One region of the Streptomyces sp. NPDC085866 genome, then DNA from elsewhere that is predicted to be linked to it. Evidence: riboswitches for the same ligand, from Rfam matches in the RefSeq annotation. Region 1 holds a riboswitch; each other region holds the start of a gene.

Region 1 (5,549 bases):
GTCAGGCACAGCCGCAGGTCACCCATTTGGATCTGCGACAATGGTAAGGCCATGCCTAAGCCCGGAGAACTCACTTTCGTAGCCCCGCGCGGAGCCAAGAAGCCGCCGCGGCACCTTGCCGACCTCTCGCCCGCCCAGCGCAAGGAGGCGGTCGCCGAGGTCGGGGAGAAGCCGTTTCGTGCCAAGCAGCTCTCGCAGCACTACTTCGCTCGGTACGCGCACGACCCCGAGCAGTGGACCGACATCCCGGCCGGTTCGCGGGACAAGCTGCGCGAGGCGCTGTTCCCGGACCTGATGACCGTCGTCCGGCATCTGTCGACCGACCAGGGGACGACCCGCAAGACGCTGTGGCGGCTGTTCGACGGCACGCTCGTGGAGTCGGTGCTGATGCGGTACCCGGACCGGGTGACCATGTGCATCAGCTCGCAGGCCGGATGTGGGATGAACTGCCCCTTCTGCGCCACAGGGCAGGCGGGGCTCGACCGGAATCTGTCGACCGCCGAGATCGTCCACCAGATCGTGGACGGCATGAGGGCCCTGCGGGACGGGGAAGTGCCCGGTGGGCCTGCGCGGCTTTCCAACATCGTCTTCATGGGCATGGGCGAGCCGCTCGCGAACTACAATCGGGTCGTGGGGGCCATCCGTGCGCTCACCGATCCCGCGCCGGACGGACTCGGGCTCTCGCAGCGAGGGATCACGGTCTCGACGGTCGGGCTGGTGCCCGCCATCCACCGGTTCGCCGACGAGGGCTTCAAGTGCCGGCTCGCGATCTCCCTGCACGCCCCCGACGACGAGCTGCGCGACACCCTCGTCCCCGTGAACACGCGGTGGAAGGTGCGCGAGGTGCTGGACGCCGGGTTCGAGTACGTCGAGAAGTCCGGGCGCCGGCTGTCGATCGAGTACGCGCTCATCCGCGACATCAACGACCAGGCCTGGCGCGGTGACCGGCTCGGGCGGCTGCTCAGGGGCAAGCCCGTGCACGTCAACCTGATTCCGCTGAACCCGACGCCGGGGTCCAAGTGGACCGCCTCGCGGCCCGAGGACGAGAAGGCGTTCGTGGAGGCGATCGCCGCCCACGGTGTGCCGGTCACCGTCCGGGATACGCGCGGGCAGGAGATCGACGGGGCGTGTGGTCAGCTCGCGGCCACCGAGCGGTAATCTGGCTGCGTTCGATTAAGTCTCATCACATCTTCATATTCCGACAGGGGAGCGCCACAGCGCTGAGAGTGCGGCAAGCGGGCCGCAGACCCTCTGAACCTCGCCCAGGTCATTCTGGGTAGGAAGTTCGGTCACCACTCATGCTGTTGCGCCCTGCCCGGGTTCGTCCCCGGGCTGGGCCGCGTTCTTCCTGGCCAACCCCCAGGAGGACACTCACGTGCACACCAAGACCCTCGTGGCCGCGGCGGTCGGCCTCGGCCTGCTCACCTTGTCCGCGTGCGGATCGACGGATACCAAGGGCTCGGCGGACTCCAAGACCGTCACCCTCGTCAGCCACGACTCGTGGGCCGTCTCCAAGAACGTGCTCAAGGACTTCGAGAAGCAGTCCGGCTACAAGGTCCGGGTACTGCCCAACGGCGACGCCGGGCAGGCCGTCAACAAGGCGATCCTGACCAAGGACAACCCGCAGGGCGACGTCCTCTTCGGCGTCGACAACACCCTGTTGTCCCGGGCTCTCGACAACGGGCTGTTCCAGTCGTACGAGGCGAAGGGCCTCGACACGGTCGGTGCCGCCTACCAGCTCGACAAGGGCAAGCACCGAATCACGCCCGTCGACTACGGCGACATCTGCGTCAACTACGACAAGGCCTACTTCAGCGAGCACAAGCTGGCCCCGCCGCAGACGTTCGCCGACCTCGCCAAGCCCGCGTACAAGAACCTGCTCGTCACCGAGAACGCGGCCACCTCCTCGCCCGGCCTCGGCTTCCTGCTCGGCAGCGCCGCGCAGTACGGCGACAACGGTTGGCAGGGCTACTGGAAGAAGCTCAAGGCCAATGGCGTCAAGGTCGTCGACGGCTGGGAGCAGGCCTACCGCCAGGAGTTCTCCGGCTCGTCCGAGGGCAAGAAGGCGGGCGGCGACCGGCCGCTCGTGGTGTCGTACGCCTCCTCCCCGCCCGCCGAGGTGATCTACGCCAAGAAGCGGCCCAGCACCGCCCCGACCGGTGTGGCCACCGGCACCTGCTTCCGGCAGATCGAGTTCGCCGGGCTGCTGAGCAACGCGAAGAACACCAAGGGCGGCAAGGCGTTCATCGACTTCCTGCTGTCCAAGGAGTTCCAGCAGGACATGCCGCTGAACATGTTCGTGTACCCGGTGGTGCAGGGCGCCGCCGTGCCCGCCGACTTCACCAAGTACGGGCCGGCCGCCAAGAACCCCGAGACCATGGCTCCCGACAAGATCGCCGCCAACCGCGACCAGTGGGTCAAGTCGTGGACGTCGCTCGTACTGAAGTAGCCGAGGGGCGAACGCGCGGGAGCGCGGCGCGGCTGGGGCTCATGGCCCTGCCCGTCGCGTTCTTCGCCGTCTTCTTCGCCTGGCCCGTCGCCGCGATCGTCGCGCGCGGGCTGAAGGTGGACGGTGCCTGGCAGTTCGGGCGGATGGCGGACGTCGTCACCCAGCCGGACATCCGGCACGTGCTGTGGTTCACCACCTGGCAGGCGCTCGCCTCCACCGCGCTCACCCTGCTGCTCGCCCTGCCCGCCGCCTATGTCTTCGCCCGCCTGGACTTCCCGGGCAGACAGCTGCTGCGGGCCGTCGTCACGGTCCCCTTCGTGCTGCCGACCGTCGTCGTCGGTACGGCGTTCCTCGCGCTCGTCGGCCGCGGCGGGCTCCTCGACGACCTGTGGGGCGTACGGCTCGACACCACCGTGTGGGCGATCCTGCTGGCACACGTCTTCTTCAACTACGCGGTCGTCGTCCGCACGGTCGGCGGACTGTGGGCCCAGCTCGACCCCCGGCAGGAACAGGCCGCCCGGATGCTCGGCGCGTCCCCGCTGCGGGCCTGGCGGAAGGTGACCCTGCCTGCCCTCGCGCCCGCCGTGGCCGCCGCCGCGCTGATGGTGTTCCTGTTCACCTTCACCTCCTTCGGCGTGGTGCAGATCCTCGGCGGGCCCACCTTCTCCACCCTCGAAGTGGAGATCTACCGCCAGACCTCAGAGGTCTTCGACCTGTCCACGGCCGCCGTCCTCACCCTCGTCCAGTTCGTCGCGGTGGGCGCGATCCTCGCCGTGCACGCCTGGACGGTACGGCGCCGGGAGACCGCCCTGCGGCTCGTCGACCCGAAGGTGACCGCCCGTCGGCCGCGCGGCGCCGGCCAGTGGGCGCTGCTGGCCGGGGTCCTGGTCACCGTCGTCCTGCTGCTGGTCCTGCCGCTCGCCGTGCTCGTGCGGCGCTCCCTCGACGCGCCGGGCTTCGGTTACTACCGGGCGCTCACCGACGCCGACGGCGGCACCTTCCTCGTGGCGCCGCTGCACGCCGTGTGGACCTCCCTCGAGTACGCCTTCGCCGCCACCGCCATCGCCGTGCTGGTCGGCGCACTCGCGGCCGCCGCGCTGGCCCGCAGGGACGCCGGACGGCTGGTGCGCGGCTTCGACGCGCTGCTCATGCTGCCCCTCGGCATCTCCGCCGTGACCGTCGGCTTCGGCTTCCTCATCGCGTTGGACAGGCCCCCGCTGGATCTGAGGCAGTCCTGGATCCTCGTCCCGCTCGCGCAGGCGCTGGTGGGCGCCCCCTTCGTCGTACGGACCATGCTGCCCGTGCTGCGGGCGGTGGACGGACGGCTCAGGGAGGCGGCGGCCGTGCTCGGGGCCTCGCCCTGGCGGGTGTGGCGGGAGGTGGACCTGCCCCTCGTGCGGCGGGCGCTGCTGGTCGCGGCCGGGTTCGCGTTCGCCGTGTCCCTCGGGGAGTTCGGGGCGACCGTGTTCATCGCCCGGCCAGACAACCCGACGCTCCCGGTCGCCGTGGCCCGGCTGCTGAGCCGGCCCGGGGACCTCAACTACGGGCAGGCGATGGCCCTGTCGACAATTCTGATGGTGGTCTGCGCGGCCGCGCTGCTGGTCCTGGAGCGGCTGCGCACCGACCGGACGGGGGAGTTCTGATGCTGCTGAGCCTCGCTGCCGCGACCGTGCGCTTCGGCGGGCGGCCGGTGCTCGACGCGGTCGACCTCGATGTCGCCGAGCACGAGGTGGTGTGCGTGCTCGGGCCCAGCGGCAGCGGAAAGTCGACGCTGCTCAGGGCGGTGGCCGGGCTGCAGCCCCTGGACTTCGGGCGGGTGCTGCTCGACGGCCGGGACCAGGCGGGCGTGCCCGCGCACCGGCGGGGCGTCGGGCTGATGTTCCAGGACCACCAGCTCTTCCCGCAGCGGGACGTCGGCGGCAACGTGGCCTTCGGGCTGCGGATGCACGGCGTGTCGAAGGGCGGACGGGACGCCGAGGTCGGGCAGTTGCTGGAGCTGGTCGGGCTGCCGGGCGCCGCCGGTCGGGCCGTCGCCGGGTTGTCCGGCGGCGAGCAGCAGCGCGTGGCCCTCGCCCGGGCGCTCGCGCCCCGGCCCCGGCTGCTCATGCTGGACGAACCCCTCGGCCAGCTCGACCGGTCGCTGCGGGAGCGGCTGGTGGTCGAACTCCGGGAGCTTTTCGGCCGGTTGGGTACAACCGTGCTCGCCGTCACCCACGACCAGGGCGAGGCCTTCGCGCTGGCCGACCGGGTGGTGGTGATGCGGGACGGGCGGATCGCCCAGTCCGGCACGCCGCTGGAAGTCTGGGAGCGGCCCGCGGACGAGTTCGTGGCCCGCTTCCTCGGCTTCGACAACGTGGTCCCGGCGACCGTCGCCGACACGGCGGCGGACACCCCGTGGGGCAAGCTGCCCGTGCCCGGCGGCTCGCCCCAGGGCAACCGCCCGCTGTTGGTCCGGCCCGCCGGTGTACGGCTCGTCGCGGCCGACGAGGGCCTGCCGTGCACGGTGACCGCCCGCACCTTCAAGGGCACCCATGTGGCCGTCCACCTCCGCCCCCGGGACGGCGGCCCGCGCCTGGAGGCGGCCTGCGCACTCCGGGACGCGCCGGAGGCCGGGGCCGAGCTGGGGGTCGCGTTCGACGCGGCCGAAATCGTGGTGCTCGGTTGATCACCTCACCCCTAGGGTGAGGGGCATGAATTTACTCGCCCATGACCGTTACTGCGACGAAATCGCCCACCAGGTAGGGCAGTTGAGGGCCGTGCTGACCTCCGGCACGGACCTCGCCACCACCGTGCCGACCTGCCCGGACTGGTCGCTGGAGGACCTCGTACGCCATATGGGTGGTGCCCTGCGCTGGGTGGACACCTTGGTGCGCAGCCGGGCGCAGGAGAACATCCCGCAGGAGCAGATCCCGCTCGGCGCCGGACCTGAGGAACGAGGGGACACGGCGGCCCTGGACAGGTGGCTGGCGGAGACCGGCGAGCTGGTCGTCGAGGCGCTGCGCGAGGCCGGGCCCGACACCACGGTCTGGGCCTGGGCCGGCATCCTCGACTCCGGCTTCTGGGCCCGGCGCATGACGCACGAGATCACCGTGCACCGCGC
Region 2 (5,549 bases), on a different contig from region 1:
GGCGGCCAGGGGCTGCTCGGGATCCAGGTATCGCGACCGGGGGGTCGCACCGTCCGGCAGCCGGCGGTCGAGCTGCTGAGCCGTCAGGAACGTGTAGTAGTCGGTCGGCCGCAGCCGCAGGTGCACCTCCGGCGTCTCGTCCAGTGACGTGCGGGAGATGTCGAACGACTCGACCGCATAACGCGGCCCGTTCCACAGGGGGGTACGCCCCTCGGCGCGCAGGTGTTCGCTCTCGGTGGCTATCTCGTCCCGCCAAGGCTCCATGTCGGCCGGGAGCCGGACGTCTTCGTCGAGCACGTGTACGAAGATCGTCTCTGCCGGGATCGGGGTCTCGCCGTCTCCCTCCACGATCAGCGCCGAGGTCTGCAGGGGCCCGAGCGAGAACGTCCGCCACGCCGGTCCCGACTCCTCCCGGCTCCTCAGACCCCGCAGCGCACTCGCCGAGCGTCTGCGCACCCGGAACCACGCGTCCTGCAAGGGCTGTTGGAAGAGCACCGCGAACAGCATGCCGATGACCGCACCGACCACCCCGTTGGCAACATCGATCCCACCCACACAGGAGACCTTAGGGATCTTGTGAGCCCCGGGCGGCATCGTGTTCCTTCCGTTACGGTGCCTGTCCGTCGCCAGGATCCGGCAGCTGGATGACCGCGATGCTTCCCGTCTGAGCAACTGCCAGGCGGGTGCCGTCGGGATGCAGCGCCGCGACCGGGGTCGGGACGTGGGTGGCCCCGTACGCCCCTTCCCGGCGTGTCACAGCCACCTCCGGCCATTCCGCCAGGACTGCGCCGGTGGTGATGTCGATCAGCCGGGGATGCCCATACAGCGAAATGACTCTGCTGCCCTGCGCGAGCAGCGTGCCGACCTCGAAATCGACCCGGCTCCGGTGCATCCATCGACGCTCGGACAGGGACCAGACACCGAGCTCCCGAGGACCCAGAGCGGGCACCTCTTCGTCGTCGAGGAACTCCTCGCCGGTCGCGACCACCAAGCGATCATGGTCGAGCCAGCACGCCGACTCCACCTCGGCGTCGATGCCCGGCTCCATCGGCAGCACTCCGGGCCCGTCCAGTGCGGCCGGGTCCGTCAGCGCGGCCTCCAGATCGAAGACCTCCGCGACGCCGTACGGATGCCACACCCAGCCGGCCACGAGCAGATGCCTGCCGTCCTGACTCACCGACAGCCGGGAGTGGAAGACGTCCTTGTCTCCACGTGGGCCGGAAGTGAGGCGTTCACCCGACTCCACCTCCTCGATGTGGAGGACGTTGTACTCCTCGGGGCAGTGAACCAGGATCTCTCGCCCGTCCGGCAGAACTCCCAGTGCGACGGGGTAGTCGAAGTCGTCGGCGTGATAATCGCTGCGCGTCAGCTCACGGACGACGCGTGATCCCTGGACCAGCAGTGCCCTGGTCCCGCGCTCGGCGTACACGACGCTGTAGCGGCCGGAGGAGCAGACGACGCTTCTGTCGAACGCAGATCCGTAGCCCGTGACCGTCCGATGCTCCACACCGGCGGAGTTCCAGGCGCGGCCGCCCACCAGGTCGACCAGACCGTCGTCCTGCCAGACCAGCGACTGTGCCGGAGCCGTCGTCTCCAGCGACTCCACGGGTCTCATCCCCCAACCCCCTTTCCACCGACCGGTGTCGGCGCTGTTCCCCGGGCCTCGGGCCCGAGGAACAGCGCCCGTCCGCGTGCGTCAGTCCGCCAGCGGCAGGTACACCCGGTTGCCCGCGGCCGCGAACTCCTTCGACTTCTGGGCCATGCCCTCCTCGATCTCGGTCTTGGTACCGCCGTGTTCACGGCGGATGTCCTGCGAGATCTTCATGCTGCAGAACTTCGGCCCGCACATGGAGCAGAAGTGGGCCGTCTTGGCGGGCTCGGCCGGCAGCGTCTCGTCGTGGAACTCCCGTGCCGTGTCCGGGTCCAGGGCGAGGTTGAACTGGTCCTCCCACCGGAACTCGAAGCGGGCGTCGGACAGCGCGTCGTCCCACTCCTGCGCACCGGGGTGCCCCTTGGCGAGGTCGGCCGCATGGGCGGCGATCTTGTAGGTGATGACGCCGGTCTTGACGTCGTCACGGTTGGGCAGGCCCAGATGCTCCTTGGGCGTGACGTAGCAGAGCATCGCCGTGCCCCACCAGGCGATCATCGCGGCACCGATACCGGAGGTGATGTGGTCGTAGGCCGGGGCGACGTCCGTGGTCAGCGGGCCGAGCGTATAGAACGGAGCCTCCTCGCAGATCTCCTGCTGGAGGTCGATGTTCTCCTTGATCTTGTGCATCGGGACGTGTCCCGGGCCCTCGATCATGGTCTGTACGTTGAAACGCTTGGCGATCCGGTTGAGTTCCCCGAGCGTCCGCAGCTCCGCGAACTGTGCCTCGTCGTTGGCGTCCGCGATCGAGCCCGGGCGAAGGCCGTCGCCGAGCGAGTACGTGACGTCGTAGGCGGCGAGGATCTCGCAGAGCTCCTCGAAGTTCTCGTACAGGAACGACTCCTTGTGGTGCGCGAGGCACCACGCGGCCATGATCGAGCCGCCGCGCGAGACGATGCCGGTCTTGCGGTTGGCGGTGAGCGGCACATACGGCAGGCGCACGCCCGCGTGGACGGTCATGTAGTCCACGCCCTGCTCGGCCTGCTCGATGACCGTGTCCTTGTAGATCTCCCAGGTCAGTTCCTCGGCCTTGCCGTCGACCTTCTCCAGCGCCTGGTAGAGCGGCACCGTGCCGATGGGGACGGGGGAGTTGCGCAGCACCCACTCGCGGGTGGTGTGGATGTTGCGGCCGGTCGAGAGGTCCATGACCGTGTCGGCGCCCCAGCGGGTCGCCCAGGTCATCTTCTCCACCTCCTCCTCGATGGAGGACGTGACCGCGGAGTTGCCGATGTTGGCGTTGACCTTCACCAGGAACCGCTTGCCGATGATCATCGGCTCGATCTCCGGGTGGTTGACGTTGGCCGGCAGCACCGCGCGGCCCGCCGCGATCTCCTCGCGAACCACCTCGGGATCAACGTTCTCGCGGAGTGCCACGAACTCCATCTCGGGCGTGATCTCGCCACGACGGGCGTACGCGAGCTGCGTGACCGCCGCGCCGTCACGGCCCCGGCGCGGCTGGCGAGGACGTCCGGGGAAGACCGCGTCCAGGTTGCGCAGCCCGCCGCGCGGTGAGGTGTGCTTGATCCCGTCGTCCTCGGGGCGGACGGGACGGCCGGCGTACTCCTCGGTGTCGCCACGGGCGATGATCCAGTTCTCCCGCAGCGGCGGCAACCCCCTGCGGACGTCGGTGTCGACGAGTGGATCGGTGTACGGGCCTGATGTGTCGTACAGCGTGACCGACTGCCCGTTGGTGAGGTGCACCTGGCGGACCGGCACACGCAGGTCGGGGCGGGTGCCCTCGACGTACGCCTTGTGCCAGCCGATGGACTTCCCGGCCTCCTGGGACTTCTCGTCCGGAACGGAGGCAGGCGTGCGTGCGTCCTTGTTGGTCATGAGACCTACTCCCTACGCCGGCATTACCCGGTAACAGGTTCGGCGGTCGACGCAGCGGTTTCCGTCTGCCGATGTTTCCCGTGAAACCACGTTCCACGTGAAACATCGCGAATACGGAGGTCAGCGCCCTCTCAGCCCGGTGCTCCGAGCTCCCGCGTGTGCAAAGGTGCCTCCACGCTAGCGTCAATTCGGGCGCGGTGAACAGGGGGCCCCTGGCGTTCTTGCGATGATCTGGCGGTGACCACCATGGAGCAGCACCCGTACCCGCCTTCCGAACCGCCGCGCGGAGGCGGGTCCGGACAGGGCGGCGAGCACGGGCATGACGGCCACGGACGCGGGCACCAGCACGGCCCGGGCACCGGCCACGGCCACGGCCACTCGCACGGGCACAGCCACAGCCACGGACCCGCCGCGCCCGTCTCGAAGCATCTGCGCAAGGTCATCGCGGCGATCCTGATCCCGTTCGCGGCCGCGGTCGTGGTCGGCCTGATGGTGCTCTGGCCCGGGGGAGCGCCGCCGCACGAGCGGACGGGCGTCGGCTTCGACCGCCAGACACAACAGGCCACGGTCACCAAGGTGGTCGAGGTGAGCTGCAAGTCGGTGAACGCGTCGGGGGGCACCTCGACCAGCGACACCTCCACCGCCGAGGGCAGCGCGGCGCAGCAACAGGCGAAAGGCACCTGCAGGAAGGCGACGATCCGCGTCGACACCGGCAACGACCAGGGCCGTACGTTCACCGAGATCGTGCAGCCGGACCAGTCACGGCAGTTGCACGAGGGCGAGAAGGTCGTGGTCGCCTACGAGCCCTCGGCACCGAAGGACCTGCAGTACTCCGTCACCGATGTGAACCGTAAGTTCCCGATGGCACTGCTCGCGGGGATCTTCGCACTCGCCGTCGTGGTGGTGGGCCGGATGCGCGGTCTCATGGCGCTGGTCGCGCTGGCCGTGAGCTTCCTGGTGCTGACGCTCTTCATCCTGCCCGCGATCCTGCAGGGCTCGAATCCGCTGCTGGTGGCCGTCGTCGGGTCCAGCGCGATCATGCTCATCGCGCTCTACATGTGCCATGGGCTGTCGGCCCGTACGTCAGTGGCGGTGCTCGGCACACTGGCCTCCCTGCTGCTGATCGGCATCCTCGGCTCGGAGTTCATCGACTGGGCCGCACTCACCGGCAACACGGACGACAACACCGGTCTGATCCACGGCCTGTACCCGTCGATCGACATGAGCGGTCTGCTGCTGGCCGGCGTCATCATCGGTTCGCTCGGTGTCCTGGACGATGTGACGGTGACCCAGACATCGGCGGTCTGGGAACTGCACGAGGCCAATCCGGCAATGGGCTGGCGCGGGTTGTACCGGGCGGGCATCCGGATCGGCCGCGACCACATCGCCTCGGTGGTCAACACCCTGGTCCTCGCCTACGCCGGTGCCGCGCTGCCGCTGCTGCTGCTGTTCTCGATCGCGCAGAGCAGCGTGGGGACGGTCGCCAACAGCGAGCTGGTGGCCGAGGAGATCGTGCGCACGCTCGTGGGTTCGATCGGCCTGGTCGCCTCCGTACCGGTCACCACCGCGCTCGCCGCCCTGGTGGTGTCGGCCGACCGGACGGCACCGGACAAGGCGGCCCCCTTCGGGGCACAGCCCGCTCCGGCGCGCGGCGGCAGGGGCCGGCGCCGGAAGCGGTGAGGGAGTCCGGCAGAGGCCGGAAGCCCATCCGGAAGCCCATCGGAAGCCAGTGAAGAAGCGTTACTGCACAGCTGTACGCGGCACAGCGGAGCGGCTGGCGCCCCGTTGCCGCAACACCTCAGCCGGCGCTCTGCTCCTCGGCCAGGATGCGGTCCAGGGCCTCGTCGAGATGGGCGTCGAAGTCGGCCATCGCGCCCTCCTGCCCGAGCGGCACGAGCTTGTCCGTGCGATCGAGGAAGGCCACGAGCGGCGGAGCCGAGGAGCGGAACAGGGCCTGGTCGCCGCCGACCTGAAGCCGGATCAGCACCTCGCCCAGCACCTCGGAGTCGACGGGGGCGATGTGCACGTCCCCCTCGCCGCACGGCCGTCCGACCCCGTCGATCAGCAA
Region 3 (5,549 bases), on a different contig from region 1:
CCGCCACACCATTCGGTCGGCCGCGGGGTGGTGGCCGGCGTACTGGACGAAGCGGCCGAACTGCTCGGACCAGAAGTACGGCACCGGGTCGTGGACCACGGGGGTCTCGCCCAGGATGTTCGCGGCGACCGTGCGCGGGCCCTGCAGGGCGTTGTCCCAGTGGTGGACCAACAGCCGGGTGCCGTACCGCGCCGAGGGGAAGGAGGCGCAGTCGCCGACCGCGTACACGTCCTCGACGGAGGTGCGCAGGTGGGCGTCGGCCACGACCTCGCCGTGCGCGCCCAGCTCGATGCCGGAACCGGCCAGCCAGGCGGTGGCGGGGCGGGCGCCGATGCCGACCACGACGGCGTCCGCGGGCAGCCGCGTGCCGTCGGCGAGCAGCACCTCGCCGGGCTCGACGCGCTCCACGCGCGCGCGCGTGCGCAGCTCGGCGCCGCTGTCGGCGTACCAGGCGGCCATCGGGGCGGCCACCTCGGGCGGCAGCGCGCCCGCGAGCGGCCGGTCGGCGGCCTCGACGACGGTCACCGCGCAGCCCGCCTCGCGGGCCGCCGTGGCGAACTCGGCGCCGATCCAGCCGGCGCCGACGACCACGATGGCGTGCTGCCGGGCGAGCACCGGCCGCAGCCGCTCGGCGTCGTCCAGGGTGCGCAGCAGGTGCACACCCGGCACGCCCTCGGTGCCCGGCAACGTGATCGGTTCGGCACCGGTGGCGAGGACGAGCACGTCGTACGGGACGGGCCCGGCCTCGGTGTCCAGCTCGTGGTCGCCGGGGCGCACGCCCAGCACCTCGCAGCCGAGCCGCAGTTCGACGCCGAGCGACTCGAAGTCGACGTCGAAGGCGGAGCCCTCGGCCTTGCCGAGCAGTACGGCCTTGGACAGTGGCGGCCGGTCGTACGGCTGGTGGGGCTCGGCGCCGATCAGCGTGACGGTGCCCGTGAAGCCCTGCTCGCGCAGGGCGACCGCGGTCTGCACCCCGGCCATGCCCGCGCCCGCGACGACCACGCGCCGCCCCTGTGACGTGCCCTGTTGCGGTGTCTGCTCACTCACCCGATCACCATAGACAACTGACAATCCGTCAGTCAGCGGGCGTGCTCGGTGAGCTGTTCCACAACGCTGGTCCCGGCGCCCGGCCGGGACTCCCACTCCCAGGTCTCCTCCAGCCGCACCCGCCCGTCCGGCAGCTCCACGACGGTGGACACGCAGTGCCCCGAGGAGGTGGTCCCGTCGTGCTTGAGCTGCACGTACCGGAAGTCCAGCCGGTCGCCCTGCCGAGTGCCGACCAAGTGGCCGCGCACGACGTCGCCGCCCGCGTACTCGGCCCAGATCTCGCCGTCCTTCTCGTGGTACGCGAACCGGGTGCGGGTACCCACCTGACCTGGGGCCTGGTCCGCCACCGGAGCGAGGACGAGACCGTCGAGGGATCTGTAGGGCGGGGCGCAGCCCCTCGTTTGAGGGTGGTGGTGGGAGACGGGCGGGCGGGCCATGGACCGGGGCTCCCTTACGAGTGACGAGCGCTGCGGGCTAGGGTGGCCACCGTACAAGCACTCGCGGGAGCCCGGACGCACCGGGCTGAGAGGGAGGCTGGCGGCCTCCGACCGTACGAACCTGATCCGGGTCATGCCGGCGAAGGGAGGGGCTGGACGCCCATGTCGTCACGTACGTCCGACGTCCTCGTCATCGGGGGCGGAATCATCGGCCTGGTCACGGCCTGGCGGGCCGCGCAGCGCGGGCTCGCCACGGCCGTGGTGGACCCCGAGCCCGGCGGCGGGGCCGCGCGGGTCGCGGCGGGGATGCTGGCCGCGGTCACCGAACTGCACTACGGCGAGGAGACACTGCTCGCCCTGAACCTGGAGTCCGCCCGCCGCTACCCGGACTTCGCGGCCGAGCTGACCCAGCTGACCGGCCACGACCTCGGCTACCGCCGCTGCGGCACGCTCGCCGTCGCGCTCGACGCCGACGACCGCGCCCACCTGCGCGAACTGCACGCGCTCCAGCAGCGTTCGGGCCTGGAGTCGGAGTGGCTGTCCGGGCGGGAGTGCCGGCGGCTGGAGCCGATGCTCGCGCCCGGGGTGCGCGGCGGGCTGCGGGTCGACGGCGACCACCAGATCGACCCGAGGCGGCTGGCCGCGGCCCTGGTGACCGCGTGCGAGCGGGCCGGGGTGGTCTTCCACCGGTCCTGGGCCGAGCGGCTCGACGTCGCACGGGGCCGGGCCACCGGAGTGACCACGGCGGACGGCACGGCGCTGGGCGCGGAGCAGGTCGTCCTCGCGGGCGGCAGCCTGAGCGGGCGTCTCGCGGGCGTCCCGGACGACGTACTGCCCCCCGTGCGGCCGGTGAAGGGACAGGTGCTGCGGCTGACCGTGCCGCGCCGGTACGCACCCTTCCTGAGCCGCACCGTGCGGGCGATGGTGCGCGGCAGCCATGTCTACCTGGTGCCCCGGGAGAACGGCGAGCTGGTCGTCGGCGCCACCAGCGAGGAGCTGGGCTGGGACACGGCCGTCACCGCCGGAGGCGTGTACGAGCTGCTGCGCGACGCCCATGAGCTGGTGCCGGGAATCACCGAACTGCCCCTCACCGAGACCCGGGCGGGGCTGCGCCCCGGCTCCCCGGACAACGCGCCGCTGCTCGGCCCGTCCGGGCTCGACGGGCTGCTGCTGGCCACCGGGCACTACCGCAACGGGGTGCTGCTCACGCCGGTCACCGGGGACGTGCTGGCCGAACTGCTGGTCGGCGGTGAACTGCCCGAGGAGGCCCGTCCGTTCACGCCGAAGCGCTTCGGCACCGTACTCATGGAGCAGCCCGCATGAACGTCTCCGTCACCATCTCCGTGAACGGGGAGCGTCACGAGGTCGCCCCGGGCACCGCGCTGGACGCCCTCGTGAAGACCCTCACCGTGGCGCCGTCCGGGGTGGCCGCCGCCGTCAACGAAACCGTCGTCCCGCGCACACAGTGGGCGACCACGGCCCTCGCCGAGGGCGACCGTGTCGAAGTCCTCACCGCCGTCCAAGGAGGCTGACCCATGGCCGACGATCCCTTCGTCCTCGGCGGTGTGCCCCTCGGCTCCCGGCTGATCATGGGTACGGGCGGCGCACCGAGCCTGGACGTGCTGGAGCGGGCGCTGGTCGCCTCCGGCACCGAGCTGACCACGGTGGCCATGCGGCGGGTCGATCCCTCGGTGCACGGCTCGGTGCTGTCGGTGCTGGAGAAGCTGGGCATCCGGGTGCTGCCGAACACGGCGGGCTGTTTCACCGCCGGGGAGGCCGTGCTGACCGCCCGGCTGGCCCGGGAGGCGCTGGGCACCGACCTGATCAAGCTGGAGGTCATCGCCGACGAGCGGACGCTGCTGCCGGACCCGGTGGAGCTGCTGGAGGCGGCGGAGACGCTGGTCGACGACGGGTTCACGGTGCTGCCCTACACCAACGACGACCCGGTGCTCGCACGGAAACTGGAGGACGTGGGCTGTGCGGCGGTGATGCCGCTGGGCTCGCCGATCGGCTCCGGGCTCGGGATCCGCAACCCGCACAACTTCCAGCTGATCGTGGAGCACGCGCGCGTGCCGGTGATCCTGGACGCGGGGGCCGGTACGGCGTCGGACGTGACGCTGGCGATGGAGCTGGGGTGCGCGGGTGTGATGCTCGCCTCGGCCGTCACGCGGGCGCAGGAGCCGGAGACGATGGCCGCCGCCATGAAGCACGCGGTGGAGGCGGGGCGGCTGGCCCGGCTGGCCGGGCGGATCCCGCGCAGGCACTTCGCGCAGGCCTCCTCCCCGACCGAGGGCCGCGCGCACCTGGATCCGGAGCGCCCCGCTTTCTAGCCGCGTGCCACCAGGGTCACAGCTCTGCTGCATTCCGTCCCCGAAACGGCCGAGCGGGCGGGACTGTCGGTCACTCCTCGTACACTCGCCTGCGTGGATACGACCCTTCAGGACCCCCTCGTCGGGCAGGTGCTCGACGGACGCTATCGCGTCGATGCGCGGATCGCGGTCGGTGGGATGGCCACGGTCTACCGGGCCCTGGACACCCGCCTGGACCGCGTTCTCGCGCTCAAGGTGATGCACCCGACCCTGGCGGCCGACGGGTCGTTCGTGGAGCGGTTCATCCGGGAGGCCAAGTCGGTCGCCCGGCTCGCCCACCCCAACGTGGTGCAGGTCTTCGACCAGGGGACCGACGGGTCGTACGTGTATCTGGCGATGGAGTACATCGCCGGGTGCACCCTGCGGGACGTGCTGCGCGAGCGGGGCGCGCTGCAGCCGCGGGCCGCGCTGGACATCCTGGAGCCCGTGCTGGCCGCGCTCGGCGCCGCGCACCGGGCCGGGTTCGTGCACCGGGACATGAAGCCCGAGAACGTGCTGATAGGGGACGACGGCCGGGTCAAGGTCGCCGACTTCGGGCTGGTGCGGTCCGTGGACACCGTGACCAGCACGACGGGTGCCGTGCTCGGGACCGTGTCGTACCTGGCGCCCGAGCAGATAGAACAGGGCACCGCCGACCCGCGTGTCGACGTGTACGCGTGCGGTGTCGTCCTCTACGAGATGCTGACCGGCGGCCGGCCGCACTCCGGGGACTCCCCCGCGCAGGTGCTGTACAAGCACATCCACGAGGACGTGCCGCCGCCCTCGGCGCTGGTACCGGGGCTGCCCTACGAGCTGGACGAGCTGGTCGCCTCGGCCACCGCACGTACCCCGGACACCCGGCCGCAGGACGCGGCGGCACTGCTCGGCCAGGTGCTGCGTGCGCGGGCCGGGCTGAGCGCCGAGCAGCTGGACGCACTGCCGCCGCAGGCGCTGTCCACGGAGCACGAGCACCGCGACATCTCTGAGGACCGCACGAGCGTGATCCCGCGCTCGCTGACCGTGCCCCGGCCGCTGCCCGTCAACGAGGACGAGGACCCGGCGGCGGCCGTCCAGCACACCAGCCGGCTGCACAGCCCGCCCGTCGCACCCCGGCGGCCCGGGCAGCCCCGGCGCGGGCTCATCACGCTCATCGCCGCGGTCCTGGTGGTCTTCGGTGTGGGTGCCGGCGTCTGGTACATCAACTCGGGGCAGTTCACCAAGGTCCCGCAGCTGCTGGCCAAGACCGAGGAGCAGGCGCGGGGCAAGCTGAGGGCGGCCGGACTCGACGTCAAGCGGGTCAGGTTCGAGTACAGCGACACCGTCGAGCGCGGCGCGGTCATCAGCACCGACCCGGCCGCCGGAGCCCGGATCCGCAGCAGCGACTCCGTGACGCTCGTCGTCTCCCGGGGCCCCGAGATGGTGAAGGTGCCGGACCTGCAGGGCGTCCCGCTGGGCAGGGCGCAGTCGAAGCTGAAGGCGGCCGGTCTTGAGCCGGGCATGGTCAACCGGGCGTTCAGCGACAGCGTCCCCAGGGGCGCGGTGATCAGCACCGACCCGGAGACGGGCATCAAGCGGCACGCGGGCTCGGCGATCGCGCTCCTGGTCAGCAAGGGCAACCCGGTCGACGTGCCGGACGTCACCGGTGACGACCTGGACGAAGCGAAGCAGGAGCTGGAGGGCGCCGGCCTGAAGGTGATCGTCTCCACCGAACAGGTCA

Evidence for each region. A riboswitch is a leader RNA that binds a small molecule or an ion and turns the genes downstream of it on or off. The one in region 1 is predicted to bind thiamine pyrophosphate.
Region 2: another riboswitch for thiamine pyrophosphate. It lies ahead of thiC (phosphomethylpyrimidine synthase ThiC); the one in region 1 lies ahead of ACIF83_RS34145 (thiamine ABC transporter substrate binding subunit).
Region 3: another riboswitch for thiamine pyrophosphate. It lies ahead of thiO (glycine oxidase ThiO); the one in region 1 lies ahead of ACIF83_RS34145 (thiamine ABC transporter substrate binding subunit).

The regions. Positions count from the first base shown of each region.
Region 1 covers NZ_JBITSQ010000015.1:230,997-236,545, forward strand. Annotated here, with positions in the region: gene rlmN (23S rRNA (adenine(2503)-C(2))-methyltransferase RlmN) at 52-1,158, shown strand; TPP riboswitch at 1,194-1,301, shown strand; gene ACIF83_RS34145 (thiamine ABC transporter substrate binding subunit) at 1,376-2,449, shown strand; gene ACIF83_RS34150 (ABC transporter permease) at 2,491-4,092, shown strand; gene ACIF83_RS34155 (ABC transporter ATP-binding protein) at 4,092-5,114, shown strand; gene ACIF83_RS34160 (maleylpyruvate isomerase family mycothiol-dependent enzyme) at 5,140-5,549, shown strand, end outside.
Region 2 covers NZ_JBITSQ010000011.1:151,468-157,016, reverse strand. Annotated here, with positions in the region: gene ACIF83_RS27885 (hypothetical protein) at 1-555, opposite strand, end outside; gene ACIF83_RS27880 (hypothetical protein) at 608-1,615, opposite strand; gene thiC (phosphomethylpyrimidine synthase ThiC) at 1,697-3,481, opposite strand; TPP riboswitch at 3,474-3,647, opposite strand; gene ACIF83_RS27870 (YibE/F family protein) at 3,719-5,161, shown strand; gene ACIF83_RS27865 (SsgA family sporulation/cell division regulator) at 5,280-5,549, opposite strand, start outside.
Region 3 covers NZ_JBITSQ010000008.1:44,304-49,852, reverse strand. Annotated here, with positions in the region: gene ACIF83_RS21025 (NAD(P)/FAD-dependent oxidoreductase) at 1-1,047, opposite strand, end outside; gene ACIF83_RS21020 (hypothetical protein) at 1,080-1,484, opposite strand; TPP riboswitch at 1,538-1,649, shown strand; gene thiO (glycine oxidase ThiO) at 1,647-2,807, shown strand; gene thiS (sulfur carrier protein ThiS) at 2,804-3,016, shown strand; gene ACIF83_RS21005 (thiazole synthase) at 3,020-3,814, shown strand; gene pknB (Stk1 family PASTA domain-containing Ser/Thr kinase) at 3,908-5,549, shown strand, end outside.